One region of the Halomonas sp. LS-001 genome, then DNA from elsewhere that is predicted to be linked to it. Evidence: predicted binding sites of a transcription regulator. Region 1 holds the regulator's gene; the other holds the start of a gene.
The links. The regulator PhoB, encoded in region 1, activates phosphate uptake and scavenging genes when phosphate is short. The targets are predictions, from matches to a motif close to TGTCATANNNNTGTCANA.

Region 2: the regulator PhoB is predicted to act here: its motif matches at 3,291-3,308, upstream of ACU6TU_RS11405 (DUF6482 family protein).

Annotation. Positions count from the first base shown of each region.
Region 1 covers NZ_CM129816.1:3,728,326-3,732,819, forward strand. The annotation lists gene cysZ (sulfate transporter CysZ) at 1-464, shown strand, start outside; gene phoR (phosphate regulon sensor histidine kinase PhoR) at 474-1,790, opposite strand; gene phoB (phosphate regulon transcriptional regulator PhoB) at 1,793-2,479, opposite strand; gene ubiA (4-hydroxybenzoate octaprenyltransferase) at 2,574-3,464, opposite strand; gene ACU6TU_RS16595 (chorismate--pyruvate lyase family protein) at 3,500-4,054, opposite strand; gene ACU6TU_RS16600 (NAD(P)/FAD-dependent oxidoreductase) at 4,244-4,494, shown strand, end outside.
Region 2 covers NZ_CM129816.1:2,503,489-2,507,982, forward strand. The annotation lists gene hemH (ferrochelatase) at 1-542, opposite strand, end outside; gene ACU6TU_RS11395 (cryptochrome/photolyase family protein) at 653-2,230, shown strand; gene ACU6TU_RS11400 (thiol-disulfide oxidoreductase DCC family protein) at 2,312-2,707, shown strand; gene ACU6TU_RS11405 (DUF6482 family protein) at 2,843-3,145, opposite strand; gene ACU6TU_RS11410 (hypothetical protein) at 3,473-3,766, opposite strand; gene dnaB (replicative DNA helicase) at 3,847-4,494, opposite strand, start outside.

The sequences.
Region 1 (4,494 bases):
TTGCGGCCCCTTTTTACGGTTTTCTGGCCGCCAAAGTGGAAGTCAAGGCCACCGGAAAGGAACCCATCGATGACCGCGGCCTGACCCGCACCGCAGTGGATACCCTCAAGCGTGAAATGATCAAGCTGGGATACCTTCTGCCACGGGTGGCAGTGCTGTTTGTGATCAGCTGGATACCTGTATTAAATCTTCTGGCACCGATTCTATGGGGAGTATTTTCTGCCTGGATGATGGCCATCACCTACCTGGATTATCCGATGGATAATAACAAGGTCAGCTTTGCCGACATGCGTTCGCGTCTTTCAGGGCGTTGGTGGCATAGCCTAAGTTATGGGGGGCTGGTGATGGTATTAACGCTGATACCGCTGGCTAACCTGTTCCTGCTGCCAGGCGCCGTGGCGGGGGCAGTACTGATGTGGGATGCGCATTATCGCCAACCGCGACAAGCCTCGGCTGATCGCTGAACGTCTGGTTTACGTCTCGCTGGTCACTTCTTCAGTGACCGGCACCACCAGCCTTGCCGTGGGAAAGTGGCAGGAAAACCGCGCACCTTCCCCCGGGCGCGAATCAATGGTTAGCTTGCCATCGTGACGCAGCAGTACGTGTTTGACGATCGCAAGCCCCAGCCCTGTGCCGCCCGTCGCGGTACTCCGCCCTTTATCGACCCGGTAGAAACGCTCTGTCAGGCGCGGGATATGTACCGGATCAATGCCATCCCCGTTATCTTCCACCGCAATGCAGGCCCCCTGTTCACCGAGCGTCCAGCTCAGGGCAATATCGCTGCCCGCTGGCGTGTAACGCACGGCATTAAACACCAGATTGGAAACGGCGCTGCGCAGCTCCTGTTCGCTGCCAATCAACTGCGCATCGCTTGCGATCGTGACAGAGATATCGTGCTGGCCTTTGGAGAGCGCAAGGGCATCATCTCTGACCTTTCTCAATAGCAGCGCCAGATCAATCGGGCAATGGTCATCGCCACCCTGGTCAATTTCCAGACGTGAGAGCAACAAGAGGTCATTGACCAGATTCTGCATGCGGGTGGTCTGCGCCTCCATCTGACCGATACTACGGGCGAGGCGAGGCGGCAGCTGGTCGGCCAGATCCGCATAGGTTTCCAGATAGCCCGCCAGCACGGTGAGAGGTGTACGTAACTCGTGGGACACATTGGCGACAAAATCACGGCGCATCTGCTCCAGGCGGTGAAGCCGGGTAATATCACGTGCCATGACCAACCGTTCATCATCACCATAAAGGGTGATCTGATACTGCAGAATGCGTCGCTCATCAATGGGAGACGTCAGCGTCAAGGGTTCACCATATTGCTTGGCATTGAAGTAGCTGATAAAACGCGGGTCGCGCAGGAGGTTGGTAATATGCTGGCCACGATCCTGGGCCGTCTTCAGACCCAGCATCTGGCCGGCGGCGCTGTTCCACCACTCAAGATCGCCGTGACGGTCAAGCATCACCACGCTATCACGCATGGCTTCCGAGGATTCCTGAATTCGCCCAAGGGTGGCGCGCAAACGGTTCTGGGTAATGCGCTGGCTTTTCTGGTAACGGTAAAGGCGATCAAACAGCTCGCCCCATAAGCCAGGGGCTGCTGGCGGCTCATCGTGAGGGTGGCGAGTCAGCCAGCGGTACAGAGCACGTAACTGAGTGAGATGGTAACCAAGACAGCAAGCCAGACCAAATGCCAGACCCAAGCCAGCACTGCCCGCAATGGCACCCAGAACGGTGCCCAGCGCACATAGCCAGAGTAAACGCCATACTTCACCGCTCCACAGACGCACAATTACCCCCGAGCGGAGAAGCGATAGCCCGTTCCACGCACTGTCTGGATCAAATGATGATGATCGATCAGCGCCTTGCGTAAACGGCGGATATGCACATCAACGGTGCGCTCCTCAACGTACACATTACCTCCCCAGACCTGATCCAGCAGCTGGCTACGGGTATAAGCCCGTTCCTGGTGGGTCATGAAAAACTGTAGCAGACGGTACTCGGTAGGCCCCATGTCAACCGCCTTGCCATAGGCACTGACCCGATGCCCCACCGGATCCAGAAGCAGACCGTCAATTTCAATCGGATCTTCGACGCCGCGCGGTGTGGTACGACGCAAAACCGCTTTCAGACGAGCAACAAGCTCGCGGGGCGAAAAGGGCTTGGTGATGTAATCGTCAGCCCCCGCTTCCAGCCCCTGAATCTTGTTATCTTCCTCGCCTTTCGCGGTCAGCATGATGATCGGGAGATCCGACGTGGTTTCCTCACGTTTCAGCCGCCGTGCCAACTCTATACCGCTGGTGCCGGGCATCATCCAGTCAAGCAGCAGCAGGTCCGGCTGGTGATCCACCACCATGGCATGCGCATCCTGGGCGTTGTCCGCTTCAAGCACACGATAGTCAGCCATTTCCAGCGCCACCGCGATCATTTCACGAATCGGCGCTTCATCATCGACAATCAAAACGGTCTTGGCGGTCATTCCAAAGCCTCAAGGTGTTGAACAAGACATTTCCATGACGATCACACCATGACTTGATGACATTTACGTGACAAAGCCCACATCACGGCCTGTTTTAAGCGGCTGATGGCCACAGACTCAAAGCAATACCGGCAAATATCAACAGCCCTGACCAGTGATTATTGAGAAACGCCTGAAAGCAGGCGTCGCGCTCACGGCCACGAATCAACACCTGCTGATGGACAAAGGTGGCGGCCATGGCGACGAGTCCCAGCCAGAAGAAACCTCCCAACGCTAAGCGCCAGCCTACCGCCGCCAGAAGCCCGAGTGTGGCTATCTGAAGCAGGCCAATCATCAGACGATCCGCCTGCCCGAACAGGACCGCCGTGGATTTAATGCCGATTTTCAGATCATCGTCGCGATCTACCATGGCATATTCGGTGTCATAGGCCACTGTCCACAGCAGATTAGCGCCAAACAGCAGCCAGCCTTCCAGCGGCACATAACCCAGCACGGCGCCACAGGCCATGGGAATTGCCCAGGAAAATGCCGCCCCCAATACCACCTGGGGGAAATGCGTATAGCGCTTCATGAACGGATAGATAAACGCCAGCACCACACCGCCCAACGACAGCAGAATAGTGAACAGGTTGGTGAACAGCACCAGCACAAAGGCCACTGCAACCAGGCCGACAAACAGCCATTGGGCTTCACGCTCACTGATTCGCCCATTCGCCAGCGGACGGTTTTTCGTGCGTTTCACATGACCATCGAAATGGCGGTCAGCGTAATCATTTACCACACAGCCCGCGGCGCGCATGGCGTAAACGCCAGCCACAAAAATCAATAACAGCGAACGCTCAGGCACACCTTCCGTTGCCAGCCACAGCGCCCACAACGTCGGCCACATCAACAACCAGGTGCCAATGGGCCTATCCAGGCGAGTAAGGTGAAGAAAATCCGGCACACGGGCAAACCCGCTGGGCCGCAGAAGCGAACGATCCATGCTGACTCCATCAAAAAGGCGCTAGTAAGCGTAGCCTAGCGCGAAGACGGCTCCAGTGCATCCGCCATGGAGGTCAAAAAGTATTCCTGCACCAACAGCGACAGCCCCCCATGACGGAAACACGAACGCCGCCCCCATCGACTCGAGGCCGCGACAAAGCGGGGCATCTGGCGGGTGACCTCAATCGGCCCGCGGCGTAAATCCGGCTGCTGGAACAACCAGCTGCCAAGTGAACGCTCCCCCAGGCGCTCCAGGCGCTGGCCACGCAGTTCGGCCAGCGGTGCTACCGAGCGCGCGACCACCCAGGGGGTGTCATCAAGACACAGAGCCACCTCCCGCAGCCAGGCATACCGTCTTGGCGGCAGGCTGAGTGCCGCAGCTTCATCCACATAGGGGAAGCCAATGCCCTGGTGCAGCAAGCGCACACTGAAGCGCCGCGGGTCGCCAGCGGCAATCAACCGCGCCGTCAGCGAATCCGTTGACGCGACCCAGGACCACCAGAAGGGTGTCATGGCAGGGAGCGCCGCCCGCGCGGGAATCCAGCAGGAAGGTTGCTGTTCCAGGTGCCGGTGACCTGGCAGATGCGTCATTGACGCCGATGGCAAACGAGGGTCTTTCACGAGCGTTGCGTTCAAGGCTCCGTCCTTTCAGACACACATTTCATGAGGTTATCAATCGCATTGATAGGCCCCACCTTAAATTCGCTAGTGTAACATGACGCTGTATACGACCTGTGGGCTCGATAGCGCCAGAGTGAATCCCCTTCAGAAGGAAACATCATGTCTACCCCCTACGCCGATTTAGTTATTGTAGGCACCGGTATGGCGGGCATTGGCCTTGCCCGAGCCTTACGCCGCACAGGCGATACGCGATCAATCACCCTGATCAGCAGCGATCGCGGTGACGAATACACAAAACCGTTGCTCTCAACCGGCTTTGCCAAAAAACTGGCTCCCGACCAGCTCGCTCAGCGTGATGCCAATGCCCTGGCAGAAGCGCTGAATGCCGAAGTGCTGGCGGGCGCCCACGT
Region 2 (4,494 bases), 1.2 Mb from region 1:
ATCTTCATCAGGGTACGAAAAGCCTGATCGTTGGCCGTCGCGGTGGTTGGCGAGCCGTATTGAGGATAAAGCGGGAAAAACACAATCCGCTCGCAGCCCTTTTCCTTCATGCGCATCAGCACGCTTTCGGTAGAGGGATTGCCATAACGCATGCAGAAATCCACTTCGACATTATCACCATACAGCGCTTTCAACCGTTCGGTCATTTTCTCGGTCTGGGCGCGCGTGGTTGTCAGCAGCGGACTTTCATCTTTTTCGGTATTCCAGATGCCTTTATAGGCCTTGCCCGATGAAAAGGGGCGCTTGGTCAGAATGATCAGCTGCAACAACGGCTGCCACTTCCAGCCCGCATAGTCGACCACCCGCTTATCAGACAGGAACTCATTCAGGTAGCGTCGCATGGACCAGTAATCCGTGTTATCCGGCGTTCCCAGGTTGGCCAGCACGACGCCAACTTTTGCCGGAGCTACTGGCGGGTGATCGTCCGGCGCATGTGCCAGACGACCTTCGCCGGGTTGATCCATTTCTACCTCTGCTGTCATGTCAGTCTCCTGCGGCTAAAAGCATATTTACGTTAAATGGTATCATTGTTAGCCAAAAGGCGGCATAAAGTTATACTATCAACATCATTTGTATAATAGTAGGTAAACTCATGTCCAAGCCGTTGATACTGGTGCTGGGTGATCAGCTATCGCTTACCCTTCCCACGCTTCGCGAACTGCCTGATAACGCCGTCGTCGCGCTATGTGAAGTCGCTGAGGAAGCTCGCTATGTGCCCCACCATATCCACAAAATCGGGCTTATTCTGGCGGCCATGAGACATTTTTCCCAGACGCTACGTGAACAGGGCTGGCAGGTGCATTACAGCGCGCTCGATGATCCTGATAACACGCATTCATTGATCGACGAAGCTGAACGTCTGGCGCAGGCTTATGGGTGCGATCATATTCTGGTGGTTCGCCCGGGCGAATGGCGCTTGTGGGACGCCATTCAATCTCGCGCTAACGCGACAATTCCCTGGCAGCTGGTTGAGGATGATCGTTTTTTTACCACTCCCGATGATTTCGCCCGATGGGCACAAGGACGTAAACAGCTACGTCTTGAATACTTTTACCGCGAGCAGCGCAAACGTTCTGGACTGCTGATGGATGGTAAAACACCCTTGGGTGGCCAGTGGAATTTTGATCACGATAACCGTGAGCCTTTACCGGCCTCATTTTCCCCGCCACAAGTCGTCAGGCACTCGATTGATGAGATAACGCAACAGGCTCTGGATGCCGCCAACCACCACTTCAGTGAGCATATCGGCAGTACCGACAACTTTAACTGGCCGGTCACCCGGCAACAGGCGCTGGATGAGTTAGACCACTTCATTGCCCACTGTCTGGCCGACTTTGGTCGTTATCAGGATGCCATCAGCGACCAGGAACCGTTTCTTTTTCACTCACGGCTATCCGTGGCGCTGAACATTGGGCTGCTCTCTCCTCGTGAAGTCTGTGATGCTGCTGAACAGCAATACCTTGCGGGTAAAGCGCCCATCAACGCCGTGGAAGGGTTTATCCGCCAGATCCTCGGTTGGCGTGAATATGTACGTGGCCTGTACTGGACACAGATGCCTGAGTACAAAACGCAGAATGCGCTTGGTTTCCAACGCGATTTACCGGCATTTTTCTGGGACGGCAATACAGATATGCGCTGCCTTCAGCGAGCGATAGAAATGACTATCGAGAACAGCTACGCGCACCATATTCAGCGCTTGATGGTGACGGGTAATTTCGCGCTGCTGTGCGGCATCAAACCCGAAGCATTATGTGACTGGTACCTGGCGGTGTATGCCGATGCCTGCGAGTGGGTCGAATTACCCAATACACTCGGCATGGTGTTACATGCCGATGGCGGGCTAATGGGCTCCAAACCCTACTGCGCCTCGGGCAAGTACATCGATAAAATGTCGGACCACTGCCAGCATTGCCGTTATTCACCAAAACAGGTCACGGGCCCGAAAGCCTGCCCGCTTAACAGTCTTTACTGGCATTTTCTGGAAACCCACCGTCCAGCCTTGGCGCAAAACCCTCGCATGAAACTGATCTATGGCTCCCTTGACCGTATGAAAGACGAAAAACGCGAAGCCATGTACCAGCAGGCCGAGCACTTCCTCAGTCAGTTGCCGACAACACCCGGCTATGGCCAAGCCGTGCACACGGCAGGGTATTCTTCTGAGCCTGGTTAACTGAAGATTAGTTAACTGAAGACCAGCTGAATAAAGACTAGCTGACTGATCTCTGACTGAGACTTATCAAACGAGGTTTCTATGAGCCGTTTAGACGCATTAAATGCCAAAGCGCCTGTCACGCTTTTTTACGACGGCCACTGCCCCTTCTGCCGCGTTGAAGTGGATTGGCTGGCCAGGCATCGCCATCACCGGCGCATCGGGTTGGTAGATATTCAGGAGGAGGCGTTTCTTGACGGAGAACATGGCGCACTGTTTGGCACCATGATGGGTAAGTTGCATGTACTGGACAATGCCGGTCACTGGTATATCGGAATGGATGCCAGCCGCGCACTCTATGCCGTTTTAGGCTATCAGCGGCTGGTAAGATTTTCCTGCCTGCCCGGCATTAACCGTATCATGGATGCCGGATATCGCCTGTTTGCGCGCTATCGCATCAGGCTAGGAAGATGGTGGGACAAACGCAAAAAGACCTGATGTTTGCGTTGAGTTAATACAGAAGTCGATAACTGCAAGTGGTTGAACTTAATATTAGCAGACAACCATGTAGGTACTGTTCAAGCACTCATTAACCAAGCACCCGCTTATCCTCGGCTAATATAATATATTCGCTTAAAAGACGAGCGGCATTCGCGAAGTGAGCGGCGAATCATAGTGTGCGTCACGGCCAATCACTTCATCCTGGGGCACATGCTGAACCAGGTAAGCCCGATGAACACCTGAACGCTTAAGTTCCATATAAACGTCGTCCAGCGCACGAAAAAGCATTGGTTTAGCGCGCTGCGTCAGCATATGTCGCTCACCTTCAACGTCTTCCAGTTCCACCTGATAGAAACGGCTGCCGGAATGGGTGATAACCCGAATTTCGAAGTTATCGTGACTGGCGACAAACTTTTTTAATTCCTTGAGTTCCATAAACACCTCTTTTGTCCGCATTATTTTTTTAGTATTTCCGTTAATCACCCGCCAACGGATAACTGTCACTAAGCCACAATTGGTAGCGCCTGCTGGCATCTAAATTTCACAATGCCTGCTTGCTATGACATTGCCGTTGCCCGTTAATGTCAGGTATATGACATTTATACCCTACAAGCGTTCCTCACGGAAAGTAGGGTTCGACGGTTGATGGGTAATTAAAATCAGCAGGTAATTACAGATGAATCGTTAAGAACAAAAGGCGTAAGCAGCCATTCTTATTATTGTGCGTGCTGGCGAAATGAAACATACCAAGCATTTTACCGCTTACTGATATTCAGAAGGATCAATTGCTTTACCCAATGAGTTACGGTCGATCCAGTTCCCCGCCTTGGTTTCTTTATAGCGGAATACCACCTGATCACCCACGGCTACCGGCACCTCACTATCTTCGGTCTGATAGCTGTATTTTTCACCATCGACGACCAGAAAGTAGCGATAGAGATCCGGCATCCCCAGCCATTCCTTGAAGGGGCCTTCCCGCTCAAGTGACTGCAGTTCGCCCCGCGCCTGAAGTTTAGGCGCACGCTGTCGATTGCCGCGACGGAAACCACCTGCCATTGCATCTTCTCCTGTTCTATCAGCCAAATAGATAAAAAGTGTAAAGAAAGTATTATACGAACGACTCTGAAAAGCTCAAATCAGTCGCCAAATGCCTCGCCATAGCTATCCGGTGCCAGATCTTCAAAGCGCGTGTATTTGCCAATAAATGCCATATGCACGGCCCCTATCGGGCCGTTACGCTGCTTACCAATAATCAGCTCTGCCAGGCCCTGATTATCCGGGTTGTCCGGGTTATACACTTCATCACGATAAACAAACGCGATGACGTCGGCATCCTGCTCGATCGCCCCTGATTCACGCAAATCCGACATCACCGGCCGTTTGTTAGGACGCTGTTCCAGCGAGCGGTTAAGCTGGGAAAGCGCAATCACCGGGCAATTGAATTCTTTTGCCAGACCTTTCAGGGAACGTGAAATTTCCGAGATTTCTCCGGTACGATTTTCAGAAAAACCGGGGATCTGCATCAGCTGTAGATAATCGATCATGATCATCGCCATATTGCCATGCTCTCGCACCACACGACGGATACGCGAGCGCATCTCATTAGGTGACAGTGCCGATGTATCATCGATAAACAGCTGCTTGTCCTTTAGCAGGTTCACCGCAGACGTCAGGCGCGGCCAATCTTCATCTTCCAGCTGACCGGTTCTGACTCGCGTCTGGTCAATCCGCCCAAGCGATGACAGCATCCTAAGCATCAGGGAGTCCGCAGGCATCTCCATGGA